3 regions of the Streptomyces sp. NPDC093544 genome follow, and region 1 is predicted to be linked to each of the others. Evidence: riboswitches for the same ligand, from Rfam matches in the RefSeq annotation. Region 1 holds a riboswitch; each other region holds the start of a gene.
The links. A riboswitch is a leader RNA that binds a small molecule or an ion and turns the genes downstream of it on or off. The one in region 1 is predicted to bind S-adenosylmethionine.
Positions count from the first base shown of each region.

Region 1 (9,938 bases):
CGGACATGAGAACGGGTGCTCCTCAGCGGTCTGCGTGCGCGGATACGGAGTCGGACGCGGATTCGGGCTCGGGTGTACTCGTGACCGGCGGCTCGCCCGTGGCTGCCGACGGGTCGCTCGTGGCCTCCGACGGCTCGGCGAACACCGGGCCCCACGCGAACGGCGGATCAGGAATCTCCCGCCGCAGCACGGGCGCGATGTCGGACTGGAAGAGTTCGAGGGAGGCGCGGTGCTGGGCTCCGGTCAGCCCGTTCGCGTCGGCTTGCAGATGCTGCACGGTGTGCCCGAACTGCTCGTGGTAGCGGTGCACCTTCTCGATCACCTGCTGCGGACTGCCGATCAGCGCCGAGCTGCGCTCCACGAAGTCCTCCAGGGTCAGGAACACCGGCTCCAGGCCCAGCCTCTTCTGGAACGCCAACTGCCCCTCGAAGACCGGCCGGTAGGCGGCTATCGCCTCCTGCGACGTACGCGCCGCGAGGTAGCCCGCCGACCCGGCACCGACCGCGATCCGGGCCGGGTCGTGACCGTAGTGCTCCCACCGCTCCCGGTAGTAGCGGATCAACTCGGCATACGGCTCTATGGGGTTGGTGACGTTCGCCGAGAACAGCGGGTCGCCGTAGCGGGCGGCGAGGTCCACCGACTCCTTGCTGGTCGCGCTGCCGTGCCAGACCCGGATTGGCTGCTGGAACGGCCGGGGCCACACCTCGGCCTCGTTCAGCTCGGGGCGGAAGCGGGTCGCGGCGGTCACCTTGTCCTGCCGCCAGATCTGCCGGAACACCTCGTAGCCCTCGGCGTTACGGTCCCACTGGTCCTCGGGCGTGACGTGGAACAGCTCCCGCTGAGCGGTGCCGTTGCCCTTGCCGATGATCAACTCCAGCCGTCCGCCGGACAGATGGTCCAGCGTCGCGTAGTCCTCGTACGCGCGCACCGGGTCCAGGAGGCTGAGCGTGGTGACCGCCGTGAACAGGCGGATCCGGGAGGTGAGCGCCGCGATGTGGCTGAGTACGACGGGCGGCGAGGAGGAGATGAACGGCCGCTCGTGCCGCTCCCCCACGCCGAAGCCGTCGAAGCCCAACTCCTCGGCGAGCAGCGCGTTGTCGATGACCTCGCGAAAACGCGCGTTGGTCGGTTTCCGCACGCCGGTCACCGGGTCCGGCGCGTGCACGATCAGGGTGATGGCGAGGAACTTCATGATGCGACCCGCTCGGCAGGCGCGTCGGCGTCGGGGTGGGCCAGGCCGAGGTGGTCGCGCAGGGTCGTGCCCTCGTACTCCGTGCGGAAGACGCCGCGTTCCTGGAGCAGCGGGACGACGGTGTCGGCGAAGCCGTCGAGGCCGCCCGGAGTGATGTGCGGGACGAGGATGAAGCCGTCGCTGGCGTCCGCCTGGACGAAGTCGTTGATGGTCTCGGCGATGGTGGCCGGGGAGCCGACGAACGACTGACGGTTGCCGGTCTCGATGACGAGGTCGCGGATGGACCACTTGTTGGCGGCCGCGCGCTCCCGCCACTCGCGGGCGGTGGCCAGCGGGTCGCGGTACATCCGTACCTGGGCACGCCCTCGGGCGATGGTGTGCTCGCCCGGGTCCGGGTCGATGTCGGGAAGCGGGCCGTCCGGGTCGTACGCGGACAGGTCGCGGTTCCAGACGAACTCGAGGTGCTTGATGGCGGTGGCGCCGCTGACCTGTTGGCGCCGCACCGCGCGGGAGATCTCCTCCGCCTCGGCGTCCGTGTCACCGAGGACGAAGGTGGCGGCGGGCAGGATCAGCAGCTGGTCGTGGGTGCGGCCGTGCCGGGCCAGGCGCCCCTTGACGTCCGTGTAGAACGCCTGCCCCTCCTTGAGGGTGCTGTACCGGCTGAAGATCGCGTCCGCGCCGGCGGCGGCGAACTCGCGTCCTTCGTCGGAGTCTCCGGCCTGGAAGATGACCGGGCGGCCCTGCGGGCTGCGCGGCACATTGAACTGCCCCTCGATGTCGAAGTGCTGCCCCTTGTGCACGAATGCGCCGGCCTTCGCGTCCCGCAGGAAGGTGCCGCTCCCCTGGTCGGCGACGATCTCGTCCCTGTGCCAGGAGTCGAACAGTTCGTTGGTGGTGGCCAGGAACTCCTTGGCCCGGGAGTACCGCTCGTCCTGCGGGAGGAAGCCGCCGCGGCGGAAGTTCTCACCGGTGAAGGCGTCCCAGGAGGTGACGACGTTCCAGGCGGCTCGCCCGCCGGAGAGGTGGTCGAGGCTCGCGAACTGACGGGCCACCTCATAGGGCTCGTTGAACGTGGAGTTGATGGTGCCGGTCAGGCCGAGATGCTCGGTGACGGCGGCGAGTGCGGTGAGGATGGTGAAGGTGTCGGGCCGTCCGACGACGTCCAAGTCGTAGATCTTGCCGCCCTGTTCGCGCAGCCGCAGGCCTTCGGCGAGGAACAGGAAGTCGAACTTGGCGCGTTCGGCGGTCCGCGCGAAGTGCGCGAAGGAGCTGAACTCGATGTGGCTGCCGGCCGCGGGGTCGCTCCACACGGTGGTGTTGTTGACGCCGGGGAAATGCGCCGCGAGGTGGATCTGCTTGAGCGGCTTGTCCGTTGACTTGCTCATGAGTGAGGTCCCTCCGGCTCAGACGTGGGCGGCGTAGCGGTTGGCGGGGCGGGCGAGCCCCAGCAGCCCGCGCAGGGTGTCGGCCTCGTACGAGTGCCGGAAGGCGTTGCGGCGCTGGAGTTCGGGGACCAGACCCTGGGTGATCGCCGGGAGGTCGTGGCCGGCGACGGCAGGACGCAGCCGGAAGCCGGTCAGCCCGGACTGCTGCAACTCCTGCAGAAGGTCGGCCAGTTGTACGGGGGTGCCGGTGAACACCCGTGCGTCGCTGGTGTACGGATAGCCCGCGAGGGCGTCGAGACGCTCTCGCCGGTCCACCGCGGCGGTGGGGTCGTTGTCCAGGAACACCACCAGGTCACCGAAGAGGTTCAGCGGCTCCTCGGCGCGCCCGGCCGCCTCCTGTTCGGTGCGGACCGCGGCGATGATGGCACGCGCCTCCTCGACGTCGTGCGGAGTGACGTATCCGATGTCGGCGCTGCGACCGAGCAGCCGGAACGGCGCGCCCCCCGCGGACCCATGGGCCAGCGCGGTGACCAGGGGCTGACCCTGCGGCGGACGGGGCGTGATCGAGGGGCCCTTGACACTGAAGTGCTTGCCCTCGAAGTCGATGTAGTGGAGTTTGTCGCGGTCGACGAAGCGGCCGGTGGCGACGTCCCGGATCTCCGCGTCGTCCTCCCAGCTGTCCCACAGCCGGCGCACCGCCTCGACGTAGTCGCTGACCTCGTCGAAGAGATCGACGATCAACTCCTGCAGGGCCGGGGTTTCCAGGTCTTCGATACGGAGCTCCGGGAACGTACGGCGGCCGAAGTGAGCGGCCTCGTATCGCCGCGCGGACGCCTGCACCCGCACGCCCGCGCGGCCGGTGCTCACATAGTCGAGAGTGGCGATGGCCTTGGATATATGGAAGGGCTCTGTATGTGTGGCCACTACGGTCGGCACCAGCCCTATGTGGCTGGTCAGCGGTGCGACGCGGGCGGCGATGAGGACGGCGTCGAGTCGGCCGCGTACCTGGTCGGTGCGTGCGTCCGGTTCGCTGAGTCGCGCGGACTGCGGACCGAGCCCGTCCTCGATGGTCACGAAGTCGAGCAGGCCGCGCTCGGCCTCGGTGATCAGGTCGGTCCAGTACGAGGCGGTGAACAGATCGTGGGGGCGGGACACCGGTTCCCGCCAGGCGGCCGGGTGCCAGCCCGCGCCGTCGAGGGCGACAGCCAGGTGCAGTGCGGCGGGAGAAGAAGAGGAAGAGGGCGACGACGTTGACGAGGACACGAAAGGGGTGCCTTCCTGATCGACCGTATGAGATCGCCGGGCCTCGACTGAGAGGGTGCGGCGGCGGGGTGACAGGTCAGGGACGACAGAGCGCGCCGGCCACGCGCTGAAGGTCGATGTGCGGCCGGGAGTACAGGTGCACGCGAGGGCGCGGGGCGAGAACCAGGACAAGAAGACGGGGCACGGTCTGCATGTCCGTCACCTCCGCCCTTCCGGCTCGGCGGGCTGGAGGCCGCGCCGGCATCGCGCTTGCGGAACCCGGGGCGGGTACCGCCTGGTCGTCACCTGGAGCACCCCGCCGCGGAGGAGGGTTGCCGGTCAGCAAGCCAGGGCTTGACGCTGACGCTCATAACCTGCTGGGGACGTTACGGGAGGCCACAGCGGTGCGCAATGCCCAGGGATCATGCTCGTTCTCACATCGCAATGCGTCCTCAGCAGGGACAACCACCGGGCCGCGCAATCTGTTCCGCGCTGCCCGTTCGGCCTGATGCACGCCGGATGACCACCTGGTGAGACTGCGCCGCAGGCCTTCTTGACGGCCTCACGGAGCGCACCGACACTGACGGGGACGGTCACGATTGTCAGCGCCCTTCGGGCAGGTTCTTCCTGTCCGTGAGGTCAACAGCCCCGGCTCGCTGGCAGGCAACCCTTCCACCGCGACGGGGTGCCCCGGGTGACGACCGGGTTCCGCCGGTGCGGCGGGACAAGCGTGGTCTCGCGTCTCGCGAGCCCCGAGTGTGGGACAGGTGGGAATGGCCAACAGCGGTTTGACGAGGCGCCTGCACATCGATTTGTTGCGTGTCTCCAGCGCCTACTAGTCCGAGCGATCCGGACCGGTACGTAGCGCAGTCACTCCGTTCCGCCGCGGTGCCCACAAGGTGGCCGTGGCCTCCCCATCCCATGGAGAGTCATGTCCGAGACAATCTCGCACGCCTCAAACACCGGTACCTCCAGCACATGTACCTCAACTCCGTGCGTCCCCGGCTCACTTGACGCGGTCCCTCACCCCCGGATCACCGCGACACCGTCCGCACGCCCGCACCGCTTCCGCAGCCGTATCGGAGTCGGTCTCGCCGGCGGCTTCTACCCGGCGCCGCACCGGTACGAGTTGTATCTGTCCGCGCATTGTCCCCTCTCGCTGCGGGTCTCCATCACCCACGGCCTGCTGGGTCTCAAGGACTCGGTCGCCACCACACTCCTGGCGCTCCCCGCCGACACCCCCTCCGCGTTCGTCTCACTGCGCGGGGCGTACGAGGCCACCTGGCACCACTACGACGGTCCGCTGACCGCCCCCGCGCTGTGCGACCGGTGGAGCGGACGCGTCGTCAGCAACCACACGCCGGACATCCTGCGCGATCTCGGCGACCTCTTCGCCGACCGGGCCGGATCCTGTCACTCCCCGCTCCGCCCGTCGGAACTCGCGGCGGACATCGACGCCCTGCGCGACCTCCTCGACCGTGATGTCACGCCGAGTGCGCCGTCGGCGGAACGGTCGGCGGCTCTCGACCTGCTGAACCGTCAACTCGCGTCTGGTCCCTACGCGTTGGGCAAGGAACTGACCGCGGCGGATGTGGACCTCTGGGTCGCCCTCGTCCAGCTCGAAGCGGAGCACGACCTCTCCTCATACGCACTCCTCCAGGACTATGTGCGACGTCTCGACGCCCACCCGGCCTTCCAACGACAGCTGTAGCCGCAAGCAGGAATGCTCGTCACGTACGGGATTCCAGGGCGGCCCGGGTGTCGTTGCCGTAGACGCCCGTCTCGTCGCCCCGGATCCCGTACCACAGCTGGAAGCGGGCCACGGCCACGGTGAGCGTGGGGTCGTAGGTGCCGCTCGTGGCGCCGCTCTCGTACACGTCCGGGATATCGAGCAGCCGTTCCTGGAGCTCCGTCACATCGGGGCCGCTGTCTCCCTCCCGGAGGGTGCCGGTGCCGTCCGGGTCGGCGGCACCGGAGGGGGCCTGGTCGACGGGTGCCGTGGCGGAGGGGACGGCGCCGGCCTGTGGTCCGCCGTCACCGTCACTCCCGGGCAGCAGCATTGCCAGGGCGAATCCGGTCAGCGCGGCCGCCGCCACCGCGCCGACAACCGCGGCTCGGCGCGGGCCCGTGGCGTGTCCGTGCGCATGGCCGAGTTCAGGCCCGGGCGGTGTTGCGGGCCTCGTCTCCCCGCCGGCGGCATAGTTCTCGCCGGCTATGGTGGGCGGCAGCTCCTCAGTCTCACCCTGGTGCGCCGACGATAATCTGATCGACTCATAGCCTTCGTCCGGGCCGACACCCTGCTGATCCTCACGGAACTCCCTCACCAGTTCCGCGAGGGCCTCCGTCCGGCGGCGTTGCTGGACGTAGGTGGGTACGAGCGCCGGGCGGCGCACAGGCTGCTCACCTTCGGGCGGTATCGACACACTGCTCTCCTTCCGTGCGCGCGGTCTCCCGCCATCCCCGTGGAGAGATACGGAGGCACCGGCACGGGAGTTCAACCGACGCCGACGACCTCGTCGTCGCCGGACGGAAGAACTACGCGCAAACGCGGAACGTCACCCGTTCTGGTCACTGTCCGTAGTTCTGGCCGTCTTCCGCACATCCCGCCGTGCGACGAGCCAGCGCCCGCGCGACAGTCGTACAACGTGAAGAATGGGTGCAAGGGGGTAAGACCACCTTCGGGAAGCGGAGAGGGTCGCGGTGGGTACGAGCAAGGAACGGGATGTGCCGGCCCGGCAGCGCCTCGACATGGCGGACGCCGTGCCACTGCTGCTCGACGCCCGTATGACGGTGACCAGCTGGCCCGCGGACGCCGAACGGCTGCTGGGATACCCGGCCGGCGAGGCACTGGGACGGCTCGCCGCCGACCTGCTGATTCCCGAGGACGCGGCACGGCTCCCGGAGCTGGCCGAGGGGTGCAGCGGTGACGGCGGCTGGGCGGGCCTGCTGTCCGCGCTCCACCGGGACGGGCACCCGCTGAAGCTGATGGTGCGGGCGGTCCCCCTACGGCCGAGCGAAGGCCCGGCACGCTGGGTGGTGCTGCTCGCCGACCTGGCCGACGGCCCCGGCTGGCACATGAGCCGCTCGTTGCTGGAGCGGATCACCGCCGGTTCCCCGGTGGGCATGGCGATCGTGGACACGGACCTGCGGTACGTGTGGTCGAACGAAGCGCTGGAGCAGTTCGGCGGAGACCCGGCCCCGCAACGCCTGGGTCGACGGCTCGCCGATGTGCAGCCGGGCCTCGACGCGGAGCGGATCGAGGCGCAGATGCTCAGGGTGCTGGCGACCGGCGAGCCGGTGGTCGCCTACGAGCACGTGGGCCGCGTACGCTCCGCGCCGCACCGCGAGACGTCGCACGCCATGTCGTTCATCCGTTTGGAGGACGACGACGGTAACCCGATAGGTGTCTACTACACCGTCGTCGACATCGGCGAGAGCTACCGCGCCCGACGGCGGCTGGCGCTGCTCGACCGGGCCGGCGAGCACATCGGCCGCAGCCTGGACGTCATGCAGACCGCGCAGGAACTGGCCGATGTCGCCGTGCCGGGGCTGGCCGACTTCGTCGCCGTGGACCTGCTGGAATCCGTACTCAAGGGCGGGGAGCCGGCCCCCGGTCCACGGAGCGACGCGGACACGGTGCCGCTGCGGCGCGCCGGGCATCGGTCGGTGCAGGGTGGGGTCCCGGAAACCGCTGTCGAGATCGGCGAAGTGGCGTCCTACAGGGCGGGGTCTCCCCCGATCAGATGTCTGACGGACGGCGAGTCCTGGCGCGAGGAGCGGCTGGATCCGCAGGCCAGGGAGTGGACCACGAGCGCCCCCGGGAGCCGGGCCGCCTCCTTCCTCGATCTCGGGCTGCACAGCGTGATGATCGTGCCCATCCGCGCCCGCGGCGTCACTCTGGGCATCACCACGTTCTTCCGGCGCAGCCGCCAGGATCCTTTCGACGAGGACGATCTCGGCCTGGCCGAGGAGTTCGTCGGCCGGGCAGCCCTGTGCGTCGACAACGCCCGCCGCTACACCCGCGAACGCGACGCGGCCCTCGTGCTGCAGCGCAATCTGCTCCCCCATCGCTTCCCCGACCAGGACGCGGTGGAAGTCGCGGCCTGCTACCGGCCCGCGGACGAACTGACCGGTCTCGCCGGGGACTGGTACGACGTGATTCCGCTTTCCGGGGCGCGGGTGGCCCTGGTGGTGGGCGAGGTGGTCGGCCACGGTATCGACGGTGCCGCGGCCATGGGGCGGCTGCGGGCCGCCGTACAGACCCTCGCCGACCTGGACCTGACGCCGGAAGAGGTGCTGGCCCACCTGGACGACCTGGTCAGTCGCGCCGCCCGGGAGGAGGGCACCGGGGCCGACGACCGTACGAGCGGCATGCAGGCGGTCGGCGCCAGCTGTCTGTATGTGGTGTACGACCCGGTGAACGGGCAGTGTTCGATGGCGGGCGCGGGCCATCCCACGCCTGCGATCGTCACCCCCGACGGAACGGTCACGTTCGCCGACCTCCCCCGCGGCCCCGCCCTGGGGGTGGGGGGTCTGCCCTTCGAATCGGTCCAGTTGACCCTCGCCGAAGGCAGTGTGCTGGCGCTGCACACCGACGGTCTGATCTCCACACTCCGTACGGGACGTGACCCGGAGGCGGGCCGGGAGCGGCTGCGCCGCGCGCTGGAGGCACACGGACAGCCGCTGGACGGACTGTGCCGCCGCATCGTGGACGATCTCGTGCCGACGCGTCCGTACGACGACGTGGCGCTGCTGATGGCCCGCACCCGTCGGCTGGGCACCGAGCGGGTAGCGACCTGGGATCTGCCCATTGACCCCGCCGTCGTCGCGACGGCCCGCAAGTCGACCACGCAGCAGCTGCACACCTGGGGCCTGGACGAGCTGGCCTTCACCACCGAGCTGGTCGTGAGCGAACTCGTCACCAACGCCATCCGGCACGCCTCCGGCCCGGTCCGGCTGCGGCTGATCACCGACCAGGCGCTGATCTGCGAGGTCTTCGACGGCGGCGCGACAGCACCGCACCTGCGCCATCCCAAGACGACCGACGAGGGGGGCCGCGGTCTGTTCCTGATCTCCCAGTTCACCCAGCGCTGGGGCACCCGCTACACCGACGAGGGGAAGATCATCTGGGCGGAGCAGTCCCTCACGGAACCGGTGGTCTGACGTATTCGGGCGGGGATGACGTATGCGGGGCGGGGCCGCTCCGCCGAACGGCACCCGCCCGCACCTGACGGCTCAGCAGTCGCGGAACTCGGGTGACTGGTTGAGGATCTGGGAGCGCAGCGAGGTGAACCGGGTGTGGGTCTCGCCACCCCGTGCCTCGGGGCGGAAGACGGCGACGCGGTGGCAGTTCATGAAGGCGAGGGTCACGCCGAAGTGCCTCTCCAGGCTGGAGCGGATCGCATCACTGGCCAGCGCCCGAAGCAGCTGCCCGCGCTCCTTATCCGAGGGCGGCGGGGTGTGGTTGTCGGCGAACTCCCCTGCTCCGTTGCGGAGTTCACCGACCAGGCCGGCGACGAGGTCGTAGGCGTACGGCAGGGACGTACGGACGGTTTCCACGAAGTCCTGTTCGCGGACCTGACCCCGTTCGGCTTCGGCGAGCAGCTTCGGGGAGACGTCGAGTGACATGAAAGGGCAGTCCTGTCGCTAGCTGGTTCGGGTGGTGCGCGGTGACGGGTCGGCGGACGGTGTACGACCGCTTCGTGGGCCGTGTGCTGCCGCGCCGCAGGGCCTGTGCAGGCGCTTCTTCGCCGTGTTCTGGCGCTTCTTCGCCCGCTCAGGCGGGGTTCGACGCGAGGGCGGCCGGGCCGTGCCGGAAGCCGGGGTCGATCTGTGCGGAGAGGTCGCTGCCGGTGGCCCGGTCGGCCCAGGCCGCGGCGTTGCGAAGGTGGAAGTAGACGGCGTGCTCCTGGAAAGCCGTCCAATCCTTGGTCCGGGCGTCAAGTGCGGTCCGTAGCAGGCTCAGGGCGTGGAGGTTGTGCGGCTCCAGGTCGCCCTGAGGGCGGCCCTGTTCACGGGCTCGGACCCAGGAGGAGTGCTGAAAGTACGTCAGGAGGTCGTCGCCGACGTGTTCTTTGAGGAACAGTACGTCGTCCTCACCGGTGACCTTGTTGCCGATC
Region 1 is NZ_JBFBEA010000036.1:67,425-77,362, reverse strand. It holds gene AB0N66_RS37840 (LLM class flavin-dependent oxidoreductase) at 1-7, opposite strand, end outside; gene AB0N66_RS37835 (LLM class flavin-dependent oxidoreductase) at 23-1,192, opposite strand; gene AB0N66_RS37830 (NtaA/DmoA family FMN-dependent monooxygenase) at 1,189-2,577, opposite strand; gene AB0N66_RS37825 (LLM class flavin-dependent oxidoreductase) at 2,596-3,840, opposite strand; gene AB0N66_RS37820 (putative leader peptide) at 3,917-4,033, opposite strand; SAM riboswitch class IV at 4,081-4,194, opposite strand; SAM riboswitch class IV at 4,411-4,556, shown strand; gene AB0N66_RS37815 (putative leader peptide) at 4,593-4,658, shown strand; gene AB0N66_RS37810 (glutathione S-transferase C-terminal domain-containing protein) at 4,751-5,530, shown strand; gene AB0N66_RS37805 (peptidoglycan-binding protein) at 5,550-6,242, opposite strand; gene AB0N66_RS37800 (SpoIIE family protein phosphatase) at 6,520-8,982, shown strand; gene AB0N66_RS37795 (SCO5389 family protein) at 9,055-9,447, opposite strand; gene AB0N66_RS37790 (ATP-binding protein) at 9,596-9,938, opposite strand, start outside.

Region 2 (9,938 bases), on a different contig from region 1:
GCATTCTTCCTCCGAGACGTCGGCGTCGTCGAGACGGACAGGGTCCGCTGCGCGGATGCTACTCCTCCGAACACCTCGTCAACACCGGTTCGGACAGGGCTTCGATGGGCCATTTGGGCTGGACACACCGCATCAACACTCCGAACGGCACCCCCCGGGGTGAGGGCGGGATAAGCGACCGACATAATGTCGGTCGTGGCGACAGCAACGACAGTAGAAACCGGGCACGCGCACCCGTCGGTCAATCGGCCGAACCTCACCAGCGTCGGAACCATCATCTGGCTGAGTTCCGAGCTGATGTTCTTCGCGGCCCTCTTCGCGATGTACTTCACCCTGCGATCGGTGACCGGGCCGGATCACTGGAAGGAAATGGCCGAGTCGCTGAACGTTCCGTTCTCAGCGACGAACACCACGGTCCTGGTGCTCTCCTCACTCACTTGCCAGCTCGGCGTGTTCGCCGCTGAGCGCGGTGACGTGAAGAAGCTCCGGATGTGGTTCATCGTCACCTTCATCATGGGTGCGATCTTCATCGGCGGTCAGATCTTCGAGTACACCGAACTGGTCAAGAAGGACGGGCTCTCGCTCTCCTCCGACCCGTACGGCTCGGTGTTCTACCTGACCACCGGCTTCCACGGCCTGCACGTGACAGGAGGCCTGATCGCCTTCCTGTTCGTCCTCGGCCGCACCTACGCGGCCAGGAAGTTCACTCATGAGCAGGCAACCGCCGCCATCGTCGTGTCCTACTACTGGCACTTCGTCGATGTCGTCTGGATCGGCCTTTTTGCCACGATCTACCTGATCAAGTAATCGGGCCAACCGCCCGAAAACATCCAGAAGCACCGACGCAGAAGATCCTGACACCGGGGTAATCCGTGAAAAAGCTCTCCGCACGACGACGCCATCCGCTGGCGGCGGTCGTCGTCCTACTCCTCGCGCTGGCGGCCACCGGGGGGCTGTACGCCGCGTTCGCTCCCGCGAGCCAGGCGCAGGCCGACGAAACCGCCCAGTCCCTCGCTATCGACGAGGGCAAGAAGCTCTACGCCGTGGGCTGCGCAAGCTGCCACGGCACCGGCGGTCAGGGCAGCTCTGACGGTCCGAGCCTGGTGGGCGTGGGCGCAGCCGCCGTCGACTTCCAGGTCGGCACCGGCCGTATGCCGGCCCAGCAGCCGGGCGCGCAGATCCCGAAGAAGAAGGTCATCTACACGCAGGCCGAGATCGACCAGCTCGCGGCGTACATCGCCTCGCTGGGCGCCGGTCCTTCGGTGCCGACCAAGAACCAGGTCAGCCCCGAGGGTGCGGACATCGCCAAGGGTGGCGAACTCTTCCGTACCAACTGCGCGCAGTGCCACAACTTCACCGGCAAGGGCGGTGCGCTGTCCGAGGGCAAGTTCGCGCCCGACCTGGAAGGTGTTTCCCCGAAGCACATCTACGAGGCCATGCAGACCGGCCCGCAGAACATGCCTTCCTTCCCCGACACGATCATGTCGGAGCAGAACAAGAAGGACGTCATCGCGTACCTCGACGCGGTCAACGGTGGCGACACCGTGGAGCCGGGCGGCCTCAGCCTGGGCGGCCTCGGGCCGGTCAGCGAGGGCCTGTTCGCCTGGATCTTCGGACTCGGAGCCCTGATCGCTGTCGCCGTCTGGGTCGCCGCTCGGACCGCAAAGGCCAAGAAGTGATGAGTAGCCAACAATCTCCAGAAGAGAACCTGCCCGCCGAGCGGGCCACCGACGACCATGGACACGGTGCCGTGTCGGTGGCGAACGAGAAGGACCCGTTCGCCGACCCGGGGCTGCCGCCCCATGAGCACCGCGTCCAGGACATCGACGAGCGGGCAGCCAAGCGCTCCGAGCGCGTGGTCGCCTTCCTGTTCACCCTGTCGATGCTGGCCACGGTCGGTTTCATCGCCTCGTACGTGGCGATCCCGGCCGACAGGGGCGTCTACATCTTCCCGATCGGGCATGTCAGCGCGCTCAACTTCGCGCTGGGCATGACCCTCGGCGTCGCGCTGTTCGCCATCGGCGCGGGGGCGGTCCACTGGGCCCGCACCCTGATGTCCGACGTCGAGATCCCGGCCGAGCGCCACCCGATCGAGGCGCCGCCTGAGGTCAAGGCCCAGGTCCTGGCCGACTTCAAGCAGGGTGCCAAGGAGTCCGCGCTCGGTCGGCGCAAGCTGATCCGCAACACGATGTTCGGCGCGCTGGCCCTGGTCCCGCTCTCCGGCGTCATGCTGCTGCGCGACCTCGGCCCGCTGCCGGGAACCAGCCTCCGCCACACGATGTGGCGCAAGGGTCTGCAACTCGTCAACATGAACACGAACGAGCCGCTGCGTCCTTCGGACGTCGTCGTCGGCTCGCTCACCTTCGCCAAGCCCGAGGGCCTGGAGGAGCACGACGAGGAGTTCCAGACCGAGATCGCCAAGGCGGCCCTGATGATCGTCCGGCTCCAGCCGGACAACATCAAGGACAAGCGGGAACTCGAGTGGTCGCACGAGGGCATCGTGGCCTACTCGAAGATCTGCACCCACGTCGGCTGTCCGATCTCCCTGTACGAGCAGCAGACGCACCACGTCCTCTGCCCGTGCCACCAGTCCACCTTCGACCTCGCCGACGGCGCCCGAGTGATCTTCGGCCCGGCCGGTCACGCCCTGCCGCAGTTGCGCATCGGTGTGAACGCTGAGGGCTACCTCGAGGCGCTCGGCGACTTCGAAGAGCCCGTCGGTCCTGCTTTCTGGGAGCGCGGATGAGTACTGCGACCACCTCCGACCCGGGCGAGGCGAACTCGCGGAAGAAGGCACCCGCGGGTGAGCGGGTCGCCGACTGGGCCGACGGCCGGCTGGGCATCTACGGCCTGGCCAAGACCAACATGCGCAAGATCTTCCCGGACCACTGGTCCTTCATGCTGGGTGAGGTCTGCCTCTACAGCTTCATCATCATCATCCTCACGGGTGTGTATCTGACGCTGTTCTTCCACCCCTCGATGAACGAGGTGGTGTACGACGGCAGCTACGTCCCGCTGCAGGGCCAGCTGATGTCCGAGGCGTTCAACTCGACCATGCACATCTCCTTCGATGTGCGCGGTGGTCTGCTGATCCGGCAGATCCACCACTGGGCGGCGCTGATCTTCCTCGCCGGCATGTTCGTGCACATGATGCGGGTGTTCTTCACGGGTGCGTTCCGCAAGCCCCGTGAGGTCAACTGGATCTTCGGTTTCCTGCTGTTCGTCCTGGGCATGTTCACCGGCTTCACCGGCTACTCGCTCCCGGACGACCTGCTCTCCGGTACCGGCGTCCGCTTCATGGAGGGCGCGATCCTGTCCGTGCCGATCGTGGGCACGTACCTCTCGTTCTTCCTCTTCGGCGGCGAGTTCCCGGGCGGCGACTTCGTGGCCCGCTTCTACTCGATCCACGTCCTGCTGCTGCCGGGCATCATGCTCGGCCTGGTGGTCGGCCACCTGATCCTGGTCTTCTACCACAAGCACACGCAGTTCGCGGGCCCCGGAAAGACGAACAACAACGTCGTCGGCATGCCGCTCCTGCCGGTCTACACGGCCAAGGCCGGAGGCTTCTTCTTCCTGGTCTTCGGTGTCATCACGGTCATCGCGGGGATCGCGTCGATCAACCCGATCTGGACCATGGGCCCCTACCGCCCGGACCAGGTGTCGACCGGCGCTCAGCCCGACTGGTACATGGGCTTCTCCGAGGGTCTGATCCGCTTCATGCCGGGCTGGGAGATCAACCTCTGGGGTCACACGCTCGTCCTGGGCGTGTTCATCCCGCTGATCATCTTCCCGCTGGTCCTGGTCGCGATCGCGGTCTACCCGTTCATCGAGTCCTGGGTCACCGGCGACAAGCGCGAGCACCACATCCTGGACCGCCCGCGCAACGTCCCGACGCGTACGGCCTTCGGTGTCGCGTGGATCACCTGGTACATGGTCCTGCTGATCGGTGGTGGAAACGACCTGTGGGCCACGCACTTCCACCTGTCGATCAACTCGATCACCTGGTTCGTGCGGATCGCGTTCTTCGTCGCGCCGGTCCTCGCGTTCATCGCCACCAAGCGGATCTGCCTCGGTCTTCAGCGCCGTGACCGGGACAAGGTGCTGCACGGCCGCGAGTCGGGCATCATCAAGCGCCTGCCGCACGGTGAGTTCGTCGAGATCCACGAGCCGCTCAGCCAGGAGGCTCTGCACACGCTCACCGCGCACGAGCAGTACCAGCCGGCCCAGATCGGCCCGCCGGTCGACGAGAACGGTGTCGAGCGCAAGGTGAAGGGCGCGCAGAAGCTGCGTGCCAAGCTCAGCAAGGGCTACTACGGGGACGACAGCCAGATCCCCAAGCCCACCGTCGAGGAGTACAAGGAGATCACGAGCGGCCACGGCCACCACTGATCGCCTCAGCGTTCCTCGCTGATCGCCACGGCTGGAGCCCCGTCCATTGCATGGACGGGGCTCTTTGCCGTCTCCAGGGCTGGATAGGGTGGACTCACCCGTACGTACCCGGGTCGAGTCCACCCGGGTACCTCTCTGAGAACCCCAGGAGCGACCATGAGCGCTGTGAACCCCGCTGGAGGCGACACCGCGGCGGACCGTTCCTGGCCCAGGTTGCTGAACGGCCTGCTCGACGGCCGTGACCTGAGTGCGGACGACACCGCCTGGGCGATGAACCTGATGATGCGCGGTGAGGCGACCGACGCACAGATCGCCGGGTTCGCGGTGGCGTTGCGGGCCAAGGGAGAGACCGTCGAGGAGATCACCGGGCTCGTACGGATGATGTACGAGCACGCCAATGTGATCGAGGTGCCGGGGAAGACCGTCGACATCGTCGGTACGGGTGGTGACGGGGCCAAGACCGTCAACATCTCCACCATGTCGGCGATCGTCATCGCCGGGACGGGCGCGAAGGTCGTCAAGCACGGCAACCGGGCGGCTTCCTCGGCGTCCGGCGCGTCCGACGTCCTTGAGAAGCTCGGGGTCAATCTGGAGCTGACGACCAAGCGGGTCGCGGAGGTGGCCGAGGAGGCCGGGATCACCTTCTGCTTCGCGGTGAAGTTCCATCCGGCGCTACGTCATGTGGGCGCCGCGCGTGGGCAGTTGGGCATCCGGACGGTCTTCAACGCCCTCGGTCCGCTGACGAACCCGGCACGGGTGAAGGCGCAGGCGGTCGGCGTCGCGGACCCCCGCATGGCGCCGATCGTCGCGGGCGTCTTCGCCGAGCGCGGCAACTCCTCGCTGGTCTTCCGCGGCGACGACGGGCTCGACGAGCTGACCATCACGTCCACGTCCCGGGTGTGGGTCGTACGGGACGGAAAGGTCACCGAGGAGACCTTCGACCCGAGGGACGTCGGTATCGACCTGGTCCCGATCGAGGCACTACGGGGCGCGGACTCCACGTACAACGCGGACGTGGCGCGCCGGCTCCTCGACGGCGAGAGGGGGCCGGTGCGGGACGCGGTGCTGCTGAACTCGGCGGCGGCCCTGGTGGCCCTGTCGCCGGGTGACGGATCGCTCGCGGACCAGATCCGCGCGGGGATGACGAAGGCCGCGGAGGCCGTCGACTCGGGGACGGCCAAGCGGACGCTCGAGCGGTGGGTGGCCGCGACCAACGCGTAGCGCCTGCGGCGGTACGGCGGTCACCAATCCGTAGTGCCCTCGGCGAGCCCGCCGGGTGGGGCCGGGCCAAGGCGCCCGGCCCCTTTCGCGTTCCGGGATCCGGACACGGGTTGCGTCGTCTCGATCGGTTCGACTAGGTTTTTCGGCAGGTCATGAGTGACAGTCATGAGGCCCCGGCCGACTGTCCGGCAACCCTCCGTCCGTGGCGGGGTGCCCCGGGTGAAGACCAGGCCGTAGGCAGCGAGGTCTGCGGCAAGCGCGGACCCCTCGCCCTCTTTTGAGCGGTAAAGGCCCAGGGGTCCTGGTCATCGAGGGAGCCTTCTGTGAGCAAGCGAATGCGATAGGGCGTCGAGCCCCTTTTCCGCCTATCCCTTTCACCTTTTGCCGCGCTGAGCGCCACTTCCATGGACCGGCTCGCGCGGTGATTTCCCTGCGTCTCACAGGAGTTCGCCATGTCTGTCTCCACCGTTGCCGCCGCCCAGACCGTTTGTACGCCTCTGCCCGTGTTGGGGCGAGATGTCACCGTCCCGCTCGTCACCGGTGGCGAGGTCTCGTACGCCGCCCTCGACTACGCCGCCAGCGCCCCGGCCCTCCAGCGTGTGTGGGACGACGTGGCCGCGTACGCCCCCTATTACGGCAGCGTGCACCGCGGGGCCGGGTACCTGTCCCAGCTCTCCACCGACCTCTTCGAGAACTCCCGCACCACCGTCGCCGAGTTCCTGGACTGCCGTGACGGCGACCAGGTCGTGTTCACCCGGTCGACCACCGACTCGCTCAACCTGCTCGCCGCCGCCCTTCCGGCCGACTGCCAGGTCTTCGTCTTCGAGACCGAGCACCACGCCTCGCTGTTGCCCTGGCGGGACGCGCGGGTGACGTACCTGAACGCCCCGCGTACGCCGCAGGAGGCCGTCGCGACCCTGGAGCACGCGCTCAGCCACCGCGACCCCCACGGTCCCGCCCTCGTCTGCGTCACGGGCGCCTCGAACGTCACCGGTGAGCTGTGGCCGGTGCGTGAGCTGGCCGCCGCCGCGCACGCGCACGGCGCGCGCATCGTCCTCGACGCCGCGCAGCTCGCCCCGCACCACCCGGTGTCGGTGCGCGACCTCGACGTCGACTGGGTCGCCTTCTCCGGGCACAAGCTGTACGCCCCCTTCGGCTCCGGTGTCCTCGCGGGCCGCTCCGACTGGCTGCTCGAGGCCGAGCCGTACCTGGCGGGCGGCGGCGCCAGCCGCAAGGTGTCGCGGCGTACGGACGGGGGCGTGGACGTGGAGTGGCACGAGAGCGCCGCCCGGCACGAGGCCGGCTCGCCGAACGTGATCGGGGTCTACTCGATCGCGTCCGCCTGCAAGGCGCTCACCGAGGCGGGTTTCGACACGCTCGTCGCCCGCGAGCAGCAGCTGATCGAGACGGTCCGCGCGGGTCTCGCCGAGGTGCCCGAGGTCAGGGTCCTCTCGCTCTTCGGCGACGACGCCCCGCGTGTCGGCGTCATCTCCTTCGTCGTCGAGGGCTGGAACAGCTCGCACTTCGCGGCCGCGCTGTCCGCCGAGTACGGCATCGGAGTGCGCGACGGCCTGTTCTGCGCCCACCCGCTGGTGCGCACCCTCCTCGGCAGCGACCCGCAGACCCAGGGCGAGTGCGGCGCCCCCGAGGCCGCGCCCGGCGAGAAGTCCCTCAACGCCATCCGCGTCAGCTTCGGCGCCGGCACGCCGGACGAGCACGTCGAGCGTTTCGTGCGCGCGGTCAAGGAGCTCGTCCGGGACGGCGCGAAGTGGAACTACCGCACGGAGGACGGGCGTTGCGTCCCGGCGGTGTGATCGCCTGACAGGAGCACGGCGTATACGCTCCCCTTCGGCGGCCGTACGGCGAACAGGGGAGTCACGGGGAGTGCAGGCGCTGCGGGAGACGGATCCACGGCGGATCGGTCCGTACGAGGTGCTCGGGCGGCTCGGCGCGGGCGGCATGGGCGAGGTCTATCTCGCCGAGTCCCGGGCCGGGCTCCGGCTGGCCGTGAAGGTGGTGCGGGCCGAGCACGCGGAGGACCGCACCTTCCGCGCCCGGTTCCGCCAGGAGGTGCGGGCCGCGCAGACCGTCGGCGGGACCGGGACGTACACCGCGCGGGTGGTCGATGCCGACCCCGAGGGCGAACGGCCTTGGATGGCAACGGAGTTCGTCGACGGGCCGAACCTGCGCGACGCGGTGCTCGACGGCGGGCCGCTGCCCGAGGACGCGGTGCTCACCTTCGCGGCCGCACTGGGCGAGGCCCTCGCCGCGATCCACGCCAAGGGCATGGTGCACCGCGACCTCAAGCCGTCCAACATCCTGCTGGCGCCGGACGGTCCGCGAGTCATCGACTTCGGGATCGTACGGGCGCTGGAGGCGACGGCGATGACCCGCACCGGCACCCTGGTCGGCTCGGTCGGATACGTCTCGCCCGAGCAGATCCGCAACGGCTCCGAGGTGGGGCCGCCGAGCGACGTCTTCGCGCTGGGCGCCGTGCTCGCGTACGCGTCGAGTGGCCGCGAGCCCTTCGGGGAGGGCCAGGACTCGGTGATCCTGCTGCGCATCGTGACGCGGGACTTCGATCTTTCCGGGGTTCCTGCGCGTGTGCTTCCGCTCGTCGAGGCCTGTCTGCGGGAGGAGCCCGGGGACCGGCCCACCCCCGAGGAAGTGGTCGAGGCCGCCGGACACTCGGCCGCCTCCCTGCGGGCGGCTCTGCGGCCGGGGTGGCTCACCTCCGCACCGGCGACGGTCGCGGGGGACGAACGGTGGCTTCCGGAGCGCGAGTCGGGCGAGGGAGAGAGCCGGGTCGAGTACATCGCCCCGGCGACGGTCACGGGCGCTTCGGCGCCGGACCGCATACCGGAACCCCAACGGCGTTCGCGGCGGGGGCTGTTGACGGCTGTCGCGGGTGGGGCGGTGGTTGCCGCCACCGGGGGAGCCGGCTGGGGGCTGTGGCGGCCCGGGCGGGAGAGCGGAACGCAAGGAGCCGGGTCCCCGGAATCCCCTCAGACCGCGTCCGCGGCGGGCGTGGAGAGTCCAGCCGCCCTCGCCTGGCAGTACGACGCCGCCGGGCTCGGCGGCATGTACGGACCTTGCGTCGCCATGTCGCCGGACGGCGAAGTCGTCTACCTCGGGGACGCGAACGGCAAGCTGCACGCCCTGTCCCGTGCGGGCGGGCGGCTCTGGGCGGTCGCGCTCGGCGAGGAGGTGTCGACGCCCGTCGTCACCGCGGACGGGATCTTCTGCGTCGCCTGGGACCAGGAGAGGGTACGGCGCCGGCTGTGCGCGGTGAACGCGAACGGCAAGCTCATATGGACCAAGACCGTCGGCGAAAACGGCTACAACCCGCCGGTTCTGGCGGGTGAGGGCGTGCTGGTGGCCACCGGCGACACCGACGAGGGAGGGCTCCGCTGCTACGCGGCCGACGGCTCCGTGCTGTGGAACGCGTCCACCCCCGCCGGTCCGAACGGCACCCCCTTGGTGGCGGGTGACGTGATCTACACAGGCACCTTCGGCGACCACCTGGTGGCCCTGAACGCCGACGACGGCACCAGGATCTGGTCGGTCCCCGCGGGCCTCGACGTCGGCCGGCCGGCGCTGGTCGGCGACATCCTCGTCGCCGAGTCGGGCGGAGAGACGACCCGGCACGCGTTCAGCCCCGACGGTGAGCTGCTGTGGGAAACCCAGGGGGAGGGCAGCGGGCCGATGGTCGCCGGGAACCGGTCGCTTGCGATCACCACCGGGCAGGGCACCGTCGACGCGATCAAGGCGGCCGACGGCTCCACCGCGTGGACGTACGAGATCGGCGGCGACTGGCTGCCGGGACCGGTGGTGGCCGGAGATCGTATCTATGTGCGAAGCGGGCTCGTCCTGTGCGCCCTGGGCCTGGACGGCAAGCCGCTGTGGAGCGAGGCACTCGGCGCCTCCACCGGCGACGACCAGCACAGCCCGGTGCTCAGCGGCAGTCGCCTCTACGTTCCCTCGGGGGGCGGCATCGCCGCGGTGGACGTCAGCGCCTGACAGCCGGGGCTTCGCGTTCGGCCGCGGCCTCTCAGCCGTCGAGCCCGATCGCGAACGCCGCCTCCAGGTCGTGCTGGGAGTACGTGCGGAACGCGACGTGGGTGTCCGTGCCCTCGACGCCCGGGATCTTGCTGATCTTGCCGGGGATGACGTCCGCCAGGTCGTCGTGGGCCTTCACACGGACCATCGCGATCAGGTCGTAGGTGCCGGTGACGGAGAAGACCTCGCTGACGCTGTCGAGGGCGGCGATCGATTCCGCGATCTCGGGGATCCGGTCCACGCTGGTCTTGATGAGCACGATCGCGGTG
Region 2 is NZ_JBFBEA010000002.1:13,013-22,950, forward strand. It holds gene AB0N66_RS02375 (hypothetical protein) at 1-4, opposite strand, end outside; gene AB0N66_RS02380 (heme-copper oxidase subunit III) at 187-807, shown strand; gene AB0N66_RS02385 (c-type cytochrome) at 873-1,679, shown strand; gene AB0N66_RS02390 (Rieske 2Fe-2S domain-containing protein) at 1,679-2,746, shown strand; gene AB0N66_RS02395 (cytochrome bc complex cytochrome b subunit) at 2,743-4,389, shown strand; gene trpD (anthranilate phosphoribosyltransferase) at 4,546-5,610, shown strand; SAM riboswitch class IV at 5,759-5,875, shown strand; gene AB0N66_RS02405 (aminotransferase class V-fold PLP-dependent enzyme) at 6,063-7,424, shown strand; gene AB0N66_RS02410 (serine/threonine-protein kinase) at 7,495-9,630, shown strand; gene AB0N66_RS02415 (Lrp/AsnC ligand binding domain-containing protein) at 9,662-9,938, opposite strand, start outside.
Region 2: it holds a riboswitch for S-adenosylmethionine, as region 1 does, so the genes downstream of both, AB0N66_RS02405 (aminotransferase class V-fold PLP-dependent enzyme) here and AB0N66_RS37815 (putative leader peptide) in region 1, are expected to answer to the same signal.

Region 3 (9,938 bases), on a different contig from region 1:
GCTCCACCACGGGAATGACGTAGGCGTTCTGCACGATCAACTGCTGTGCCTGGCCGACCAGTTCCTTCCGCTTGGCCGCGTCGGCCGTTGCCGCCTGCTGGGTCAGCACCGTGTCCAGCGGGCCCGTCGGCAGGTGGTAGAGGTTGGCCAGCTTGGTGGAGTACTGGGTGCGCAGGATGTCCGGGTCGGCGCGGGTCAGGTTGCCCCACGACGCGTCGAAGTCGCCGGACTGCAGCACCGTGGCCAACTGGGAGGTCTGCGTCTCCTTGAGCACCACGTCGACTCCGACGGCCTTGAACTGCTGCTGGATCAGCTCCAGCGCCGGCTGGTTGGTGGCCGCGTTCGCGAACCACCTGACGGTCAGGCTGAGCTTGGTGCCGTTCTTCGACCTGATGCCGTCACTGTCGACCTTCCAACCGGCCGAGTCCAGCAGGGACTTCGCCTTCGCCGCGTCGAAGGCCAGGTCGGAGCCCTGGTCCGCGTAGTCCGGTGTGGTGTACGCCAGGATGCTGGTCGCCGGCCTGGTGCCGGTCGGGTACACGGTGTCGACGATCTGCTGCCGGTCGATGGCGAACAGGAGTGCCTGACGCACCTTCGCGTCCTTCAGCAGCGGGCGTGAGTTGTTCAGCGCCAGGTTGAACACCGCACCGGGATTGGCCCGCCGTTGCAGGTTCACCTGGCCGCCCGTGAGTGCCGCCTCGTCGGCCTTGCCGACGCTGCTGATCGCGTCCACCTGACCGGACTGCAGGCTGCCGGTGCGCACGCCCGATTCGGGCACCACCTTGAACACCAGCTTGTCCAGGTACGCCTCGCCCTGTTTGGTCCACAGCGACGAACCCCAGGCGTACTTGCTGCGCTTGGTCAAGGTGATCGCCTGGTTCTGCACGTAGCTCTGCAGCGTGAACGGCCCGGACCCGACCACACCCTTGCTGCACTTCTCCTGCGGGCTCCGCTTCGCGCTAGCCGACGACTCGATACCCAGTGAGTGCGTCGACGTGGCCTGGAGGAACTGCGCGTTCGGCTGCTGGAACTTGACCCGCACCGTGAGCGGATCGACCGCGGTGGTGCTGTCCACGCCGCTCAAGTACCCCTGGGCCAGCGTCCCCAGGGCGCCGAGCTTCGGCACCGCGTCGAAGTTGTCCTTGACCACCTGCGCGGTCAGCGGTGTCCCGTCGCTGAAGGTGACACCCGATCGCAGGTGGAAGGTGAACGTGGTCGCGTCGGAGCTGATGTCCCAGCTCTTCGCCAGCCACGGCACGATCTTGCCGGTCTTGGGATCCTGGTCGGTCAGGGAGTCCACGATCTGGCGCAGGGAGTAAATGGTCTCGTTGCTGCTCACTTGCTGCGGATCCACGCAGCCCACGTCGGAACCCACCGCGAAGGTCAGGGTGCCACCGGACTTGGCCGGGCCGCTGTCGCTGGTCGAGCTGTCGCTGCTGCTCGACGTGCAGGCGCTCAGCAGGAGGCTGCTTGTCACAAGTGCGGCGAGTGCCGCCCACCGGGTAGGTCGGGAATCCGGACGCGATATCACGGAATGGGTTCTCCTACTCCAAAGTCACCGCGCACGTGCCTGTGCGGACCAGGGCGATGCGTGGCGGAAATGCTCGGAAGGTGCCAAAGGGGAAGGGTGCCGACGAAGGCGTGACAGCGCCGCGGGCTCCGACAGCGCTGTGGGAGCCCGCGGGGAGTTGCCTGCGGGTGTCAAAGCCGTCGGCGAACGTCACTCAGGACGGCGGGAGGCAAGGACGCAATCAGCCGTGACACAGACAGCTGGTGAAGAGCTGCAGGTCGATGTGGCGACGGCGCGACAAACCGGAGAACACCGCAGCGGCCGCGATCGAGGCACTCAGATCACTGCTGTGCCGCACGCTGGTCCTCCCCATCTCAGGCCCGATCAACGGGCCACGCGCTTGCGGGGTCGGTGACCCTGCCGGGCTTTCACCTGGAGCACCCCACCGCGGTGGAGGGTTGCCGGTCAGCGAGCCAGGGCTTGACGCTAACACTCAATGCCGCTTGAAACGTTAACGAGCGTCGCCATGATCCGTCAATGGCGACAGGGGAGTTGGACAACGCTCGGCAGGACGGATCGAACCGCGCAGGGCTCGGGAACGGCTGGCCGAACTCGCCTGACCAGGTGCCGGCCGGGGCCCGAGGCGCCCTGACTCAAGAAGTCGCCCGCACTGGCTGTTTTATCGATCCGGATGGCCTTCCTAGATTTTTCCTGAAATCTGGGTATGGTTTCGCCCAAATATGTGGCTTTACCCCAGATGTGGTCACATCCTGAACGCAGGAGATAAATGTGTACCTAGCAACTAGTCGGGGCGAGTTCCTGACTCTGGGCGCTTGGAGGGAAAGGCATGCAATGGAGCAGCCTTCAAAACACCCACGGCCGGCGGGCCCGACTCGAACGTTCTCGGGACATTCAACCCGTCCCCCCGACTTTGCCGGTCCGCGGCGACAGGGGAGCCGAGCCCGTGGATGACCGGCGTGTGGACCTGGCCGCCGCTTACGCGGCGCCAGAACTATTGGCGATTCGAGACCGGCTGCTTGTCGCTCTGGCGTTCTCGTCAGGCGTCTTCGAAGCGATCTGCTTTCTCTCCTTCGGGAAGGTCTTCACGGCGTTCCAGACCGGAAACCTGGTGTTTCTCGGCCTTGGAGTAGCCGGCACGAGGCCGCCTGCCGGCCCGGATCCCGTTCGCGTGGTGATTTCACTTGCCGCGTTCGCCGTGGGGGCCGCGCTGGCAACTCGGATCCTGACCGCGTTCAACGGCGACCAAGAGATGGAGGACTCCGAGGTCTTCGAAGCATGGCCGCGTCGTGTCTCCATCGCGCTCTGCGTCGCGACGGTGGCGCAGGTCGGTTTCCTCGTCGTGTGGATGGCGACGTCTCCGTCGAGCCTTGTGTCCAACATTCTGGTCGCCCTCAACGCCTTTGCGATGGGCCTGCAGATGAATGCCGTTCGGTCGCTCCATGTGCCGGGCATCTCCACCACGGCGGCTACGGCCACCTTCATCAGCTGGATCTCCGGTATCTCGACCTGGACTCTCAAGCCCGCCGCGGCGCGCCGCCTGACCGGGGTCCTGGTGGGCATGGTGGCCGGCGCCTTCGTCGGAGACTGGATGCTCAGCCACGCGCACACCTACGCGCCGGTGCTGCCAGTGGTCGTGATCGCACTCGTCATCGTGATCGCCTCCGTGGCGATGAAGCAGAAGCCCGCGCGATAGCGCCCGACGAGCGGATCCCCTCCACCGTGTCGATACGGCCGACGCGATGGCCGTCCCGGCTCGGGCCGATCGGCACGGTGGCGGGGGTCCGACTACTTCCCGTTCCCCCGGGCCCGCCCGCAACGGTCGGCCGTACCGCACAATGGTGCGATGATCGACGGCACTTCGCGGACAACAGCCCAGCCGCCGCCCCGGTTGATCAAGGACGACGAGCTGACCGACCATTCCGTCGTGGCCAACAGCACCATGAACCGCGGACGGGTTCTGACAGGCGTCAACAGCTACACCCGCGAACTCGGCTTCGCCCCCACAGAGTTCCTGAACGGCAGCGACAGCGACCATGGCTCCGTGCCGTCCTGGCTGGACCTGTGCAGCGGAGAAGGGTTGGCCCTCCGCGAAGCAGCCCAGCGACTCCCGCAAGCCGCGTTGACCGGCGTGGACCTGGTGGGCCCGCGGCTGCGGACAGCGCTGCCCGACGGCCTCGAACTCATCACCGCGGACCTCGGCCGTTGGTCCCCAGGGCGCCGCTACGACCTGGTCACCTGCGTCCACGGACTGCACTACATCGGCGACCGGCTCGCCCTCCTGGAACGGGCCGCCTCCTGGCTCACCGGCACCGGCCTGCTGGTCGCCCACCTCGACCCTTCGACGCTGCGGCGGCCCGACGGCGGTGACGCTTCCCGGCCGGTCCTGGCCGCGCTGCGTGCTGCCGGTTTCCATTACTCGGCCCGTCACCACCGCCTCAGCCTGCGGGGCGGCCGCCGCATCGCCTTGCCCTTCACCTACCTCGGCGCCGACCCCCACGCCGGCCCCAACTACACCGGCCAGCCGACCGTCGCGTCGTACTACCGCCCCCGTTCGGAGAGCCCTCGTGCGGAGGCGACAGGTGATGCGGAAGGGCGCGATGACTTTCCAACGGCGCGGCAGTCTCCACTGCCGTAACCCCTGGCGTGAGGAAGAGGAGCGAGTCCCGTGCGCATAGTGATCAGCGAATTCATGAGCCTGGACGGCGTAGTACAGGCACCGGGTGGACCCGATGAGGACATCGAGGGTGGCTTCGCTCACGGCGGTTGGACTCACCCGTTCTTCGATCCGGAGGTGGTGGGCGGCGCCTTCGCCGACGCACTGAACAAGGCCGACGCGCTGTTGTTCGGACGCCGCACGTGGCAGTCGATGGCCGCGGCGTGGCCCGAACGTGGCGGCGATCCGTTCGCCGACCGGATGAACGGCATCCCGAAGTACGTGGTTTCCCGAACGCTGGGTGATGACGATCTGACGTGGACCAACACCAGGCGCGTCCCCGGCGATGAAGCCGTCGCCCACATCCGCAAGCTGCGCGAGACGGACAGCGGCGACCTGTTGGTCATGGGGAGTCCCACACTCGTACGCACCCTCCTGCGCGAGGGCTTGGTCGACGAACTCCGGCTCATGATCATGCCGGTGATCCTCGGCGGAGGTAAGTCGATCTTCCCCGGCGACGGTGTGCTGCGCACGCTCGAACTGGTCTCGACCGTCACCAGCGGCACGGGCGTGAACGTGTGCACCTACCGCCCGGTCGTCAGGGGGTAGGCCGGGAGGCGCCATGTAGTCATCACCGTCATCACCGGAGAGGGGTCACACTCCAGGCCGAGGACGGGTCGACCCCGCCGGTCTGCTGCCGGCCGCGTCTCCAGCCGTACGCCGGGCATCGCTCGGCCGCGGTGTCCGGCGCGCGCGGCCGGACACCGACGAGGAACGCGCCAACCAGCCCGGCACCCGACAGCAGTACCCCGCCTCAGTGCTTTCCGAAGTACATGAGTTCCCACAGAGCCGGTGCGCTTACGCTGTCTACTGCCTCGCCGTTTGTGAAGTGCTCGACGGTTACTTGGCCGGTGAAGCGCATGTAGGCGCCGTTGAATCCGGCGAGCCGGGCGAGGAGCCGCTTCGGCCCCTTGAGGGTTTCGATCATGCGGTTCTGAACGATGGTGTTCTCGCGGTGGAAGGTGACCCGGAAACCTTCGCCGCTCTCGGGGGTGGCCTCGTAGTCGAACACGATGGTGTTGGCGACCGGCTTCCCGGTGATGGGGTCGGGGTGTTCGTCTGACTTGGTGAAGCGGACCAGGTTGGCCTGGTCGGCGAGGATCTTGCCGTTCTTGGCGAGCATGAAGATGGGGACTTCCGCGGAGCCGTACTTTTTCTCGGCGGTGATGTAGGAGGCGATCACGGCGTAGTCGCCTGCCTCGGCGCGCGCCCAGTACCAGTGGTGCATGAGGCGGGCCATCTCGGCGTCGCCCCAGTTGTGGTCGTGATAGCCGGTGCCCGTCCGGGTCTCGGTCGTGCCGTCGATGGTGAGGGTGGCCTCGACCCGGCCCTGAGGGACGGAGGGCAGCCAGGCGAAGTATTTCTGCTTTTCCTCGCCGAACGTGATGTGCCCGGTCTCCGGCCGCCAGGAGGGGACCTGTCCGGTGAGGGTGATGTCGGCGACGACGCCGTCGATGTCCGCGTGGATGCGGTAGGTGTGCAGGTCGCCGGTGATGCGGTTGTCGCCGATACGGACGTCGCACCGGTCGGTGGCGAAGTCGTGGTCGTCCGGATGCTCCGGCGAGGTCCGTTCGATGTGGGTGCCGTCCGGCCGGTCTAGCTCGATGGTGACCACCGGTGCGGGCGGCTGGTTGACGCCCTTGCCGACCCGGAAGTCCTTGATCATGAAGTTGATCACCAGGGTGGATCCGTCGTCGAGGACACAGTCGAAGTACCACCACTCGAAGGTGCCTGGGCCCCCGGGGCGCGAGCGGAAGCCGTCCTCCCAGGGCGCGATCTCGTCCTTGGCGAGCCCCAGACGCTGGTAGTCGGCCGGCCGATCCGCCATGCGGCAATCCTCGGTGCGAGACATCGTCGCCTCCCTTTCCTTCTGCAGTCGTGTTGCGAGTTCACGGTTGGTATCGGCTCATCCGATGCCGACGATGACCCTTTCCCGTGGCCCGTCCACGTTCGGCGTAGTCCTGAGGCGTCGGCGCTGGTGGAGAGGGTGATCGGTCCGACCGATCACGGCTCCACAAACAGAGGTATCAGGGGTGCATGAGGGCGCCGTGTTGCGACTCCCCACCCCCGCCCCCGACGGCGGACGCAGCTGACGTGCGCTAGAAATCGAACACATGATTGAATTACGGCATGGCGCACCAAGGAGGCTCGATGCCGCGCGCCGCAGTGAGGGAGCGTGCCGACCGCAACCAGCACCCGGATCAGAGCCCGACGCGATCATCCGGAACCGTGACCAAACCGTACGAACGAGGCTGCGCCGATGTCCGCACCATTGCCTGTGACCGTGGCTCCGCCCTCGCCGAAGGGCGGTCGCCGAGTTCGCGTGAACGGCGAGAGCCTAGGGGTGGCGTACAGCCTTGAAGACCTCTCCGAGTTCCTGCGCCGTGCGGGCCTGGACATGGACCCGGCGGCCGCCGCGGCGTCGCCGCTCATCGACTGGCGAGGCGTCGGGCCGGAGTCCTGGAGCTCCGAGCCCCGCAGCTGACCGATTGCACCGATTTAGTGAGCGAATGGACCCCTTGGGGGATGAGGTGGGTGGCTGGTGCTCTTATGCATCCGCGGGCTGTCGGAATTCGGGACGGGGCGATCGTGAAAGAGGACGAGGTGACGGTCGAGTACGTGAAGGCGATGTACTCGAAGTTCGTCTCCACGATGGGGGAGTCGAACTACAACCGGGAGTTGTACCGCCCGGACTGGATGCACCTGATCCGCTCCCAGGCCTTCGCCAACCTCTGGATGAAGGCCTACAAGGCGTACGACGAGGGGCTCATGGTGGTCCGCGCGATGGGCACCGACGAGCTGCATGTGAGCGGAGACTGGCGCAGTGTCTTCCCTGAGGGCCGCGGCGTCTCCGAAGTGAAGATCAAGGACACCTACACCGTCGGCAGGGACACTGATCCGGCAGCCGCCGACGCGCGAAGGAGTGTCCAGTGACCGTGATCCCGCCCCGGCTGGCCCCGTTGCTGGAACAGTTCGACTTCGCTCAGGAGCGGCTCCTCGGCCGTATGACAGGACCCGTCATGGACAGTGGTGATGGGACGGACACCAAGGTCGGTCCCCTCACCGGCGAGGAGTTCTTCTGGGAGCCGGTGCCGAGTTGCTGGTCGGTGCGGCGGCATATCGACGGACCCGGGCCGCGTGCGGCGCTCCTCGCAGGCAGCGGCGCCTGGGGACGCGACGCGGCACCCTATCCGCACCCCTGGCCGCCGCCCTTCACCACGATCGCCTGGCGTCTGAGCCACCTCAGCGAAATGCTGACCCTGCGCGCCGACCACACGAACGGCGACCACGTGCTGACCCGGGACGACTACCTCGTCGACGGGGACGTCGTGGACGCGGTCGCAGCATTCGACGCCGGCGCCACCGCCTGGCGGACGGCGCTGCTGACCGCCGACGACGCCGCACTCGACACCGTGGGGCACTGCACGTATCCACACGGCAGCGACGCGGACGAACCGTTCATCGACATCGTCTGGTGGGTCAACCAGGAACTGCTGCACCACGGAGCTGAGATCGCCCTGATCCGCGACCTCCATCGCGCACGACAGCACTGACTCCGGCCGGGCAGGGACGCGGCGCGTAGGCCGCTCGTCGCCGCGTCACGGCCGGGCGCCGTGATCCGCCGGAGCCGATTTCCGTACCTGGAGGTTCAGGAATCCGCGGAGCGCGCGGGCCTGGCGGCGTGGCAGGAAAGTAGTGCGTGCCGTGCCCGGGCCGGTGCATCGTGCTAGGCTTGATCCAGTTGCAGTTGTGGTTCCCGTTGACTTCAAGTGCCTTAGACGAATTAATTTCGTCGGGCATTTTTGTATTTCCGGTGCTTTTTATCGGACGGGGTTCATCTCGGCGACGCGGGGGTTCACACAGTGCGAACCCCTGGGCATGGCCTCGAAGGAGATTTGACATGGCTACCGGTACGGTTAAGTGGTTCAACGCGGAAAAGGGTTTCGGTTTCATTGAGCAGGACGGCGGAGGCCCGGACGTCTTCGCCCACTACTCGAACATCGCCGCCCAGGGCTTCCGCGAGCTCCAGGAAGGCCAGAAGGTGAACTTCGACATCACGCAGGGCCAGAAGGGCCCCCAGGCGGAGAACATCACTCCCGCCTGACGCTGAAGCGTCTGAGGCAGCTGGGACCCCCACCCTTGCGGTGGGGTCCCAGCTTGTTGCTTTTTGCAGGGTTTGCCGGACATGCGGTGTTGGCTTGCTCGCGGCCCTGCGATCCGGTAAGTCGAGATCAGTGGATTCGGGAAACTCCGATTCCGGCGGCTGCTACTTACCGTGCCGGTGCGACCGGCTATTTTTTTGGTCTTACATTCGGCTCGTGCTTGCAATTCATTCGGCTATGAGTGCCGGGAATTCCTCGATGCGTGCCATATCGAGGAAGGTTCTCCATGAACCGCTCAGCTCGCACGAACGACCGTTACTCCAAGACCCGTAAGGACGGCTTCGCCGGTTCCGACCGAGGGGCCCGCCTCCGACCGCAGGGCCAGGATCGCCCCGGTGCCCGCTCAGGTGGCAACGGACGCCGTCCGTCCGCGCCGCAGGGAGAGTTCGCGCTGCCGGTGACCATCACCCCGGGGCTCCCCGCGGTTGCGGCTTTCAGCGAACTGGACCTGCCCGCCGAGTTGTTGAAGGCACTCACCGACCTCGGAGTGCACGAACCGTTCCCGATCCAGGCCGCCACCCTGCCGAACTCCCTCGCAGGCCGCGACGTCCTGGGCCGTGGGCGTACCGGATCGGGCAAGACGCTCGCCTTCGGCCTTGGGCTCCTGGTGCGTACGGCCGGACAGCGTGCCGAGGCCAAGAAGCCGCTGGCCCTGATCCTGGTCCCCACCCGCGAACTCGCCCAGCAGGTCACCGATGCGCTCACCCCGTACGCCCGGCTGCTGAAGCTGCGGATGGCCACCGTGGTCGGCGGAATGTCGATCGGCAGGCAGGCGGGGGCACTGCGTACAGGGGCGGAGGTCGTCGTCGCGACTCCGGGCCGCCTCATGGATCTCATCGAGCGCAGGGACTGCCGCCTGGACCGGGTGAGCATCACCGTCCTGGACGAAGCCGACCAGATGGCCGACATGGGCTTCATGCCTCAGGTCACCGAACTGCTCGACCAGGTACGCCCCGGCGGCCAGCGCATGCTGTTCTCGGCCACGCTGGACCGCAACATCGACCTTCTGGTCCGTAAGTACCTGCATGACCCGGTGGTCCACTCGGTCGACCCGTCGGAGGGCGCGGTCACCACGATGGAACATCACGTCCTGTACGTGCACGGCGCCGACAAGTTCGCCACCGCCACCGAGATCGCCGCCCGCGACGGCCGCGTGCTCATGTTCCTGGACACCAAGCACGCCGTCGACCAGTTCACCAAGCACCTGCTGCACAGCGGCGTAAAGGCCTCGGCACTGCACGGTGGTAAGTCGCAGCCCCAACGCACCCGCACACTCGCACAGTTCAAGACCGGCCACGTCACGGTGCTGGTGGCCACCAACGTCGCCGCTCGCGGTATCCATGTCGACGACCTCGATCTCGTCGTCAACGTCGACCCGCCCAGCGACCACAAGGACTACCTGCACCGCGGCGGCCGTACGGCGCGCGCCGGCGAGTCCGGCAGTGTCGTCACCCTGGTGACGCCCAACCAACGACGTGACATGACCCGCGTGATGTCCGACGCCGGTATCAGGCCGCAGATCACCCAGATC
Region 3 is NZ_JBFBEA010000009.1:111,171-121,108, forward strand. It holds gene AB0N66_RS15555 (ABC transporter substrate-binding protein) at 1-1,531, opposite strand, end outside; SAM riboswitch class IV at 1,902-2,011, opposite strand; gene AB0N66_RS15560 (YoaK family protein) at 2,475-3,224, shown strand; gene AB0N66_RS15565 (class I SAM-dependent methyltransferase) at 3,375-4,166, shown strand; gene AB0N66_RS15570 (dihydrofolate reductase family protein) at 4,197-4,793, shown strand; gene AB0N66_RS15575 (lipocalin-like domain-containing protein) at 4,999-6,072, opposite strand; gene AB0N66_RS15580 (hypothetical protein) at 6,568-6,729, shown strand; partial or broken gene AB0N66_RS15585 (transcriptional regulator) at 6,828-7,178, shown strand; gene AB0N66_RS15590 (DinB family protein) at 7,181-7,798, shown strand; gene AB0N66_RS15595 (cold-shock protein) at 8,146-8,349, shown strand; gene AB0N66_RS15600 (DEAD/DEAH box helicase) at 8,634-9,938, shown strand, end outside.
Region 3: it holds a riboswitch for S-adenosylmethionine, as region 1 does, so the genes downstream of both, AB0N66_RS15555 (ABC transporter substrate-binding protein) here and AB0N66_RS37815 (putative leader peptide) in region 1, are expected to answer to the same signal.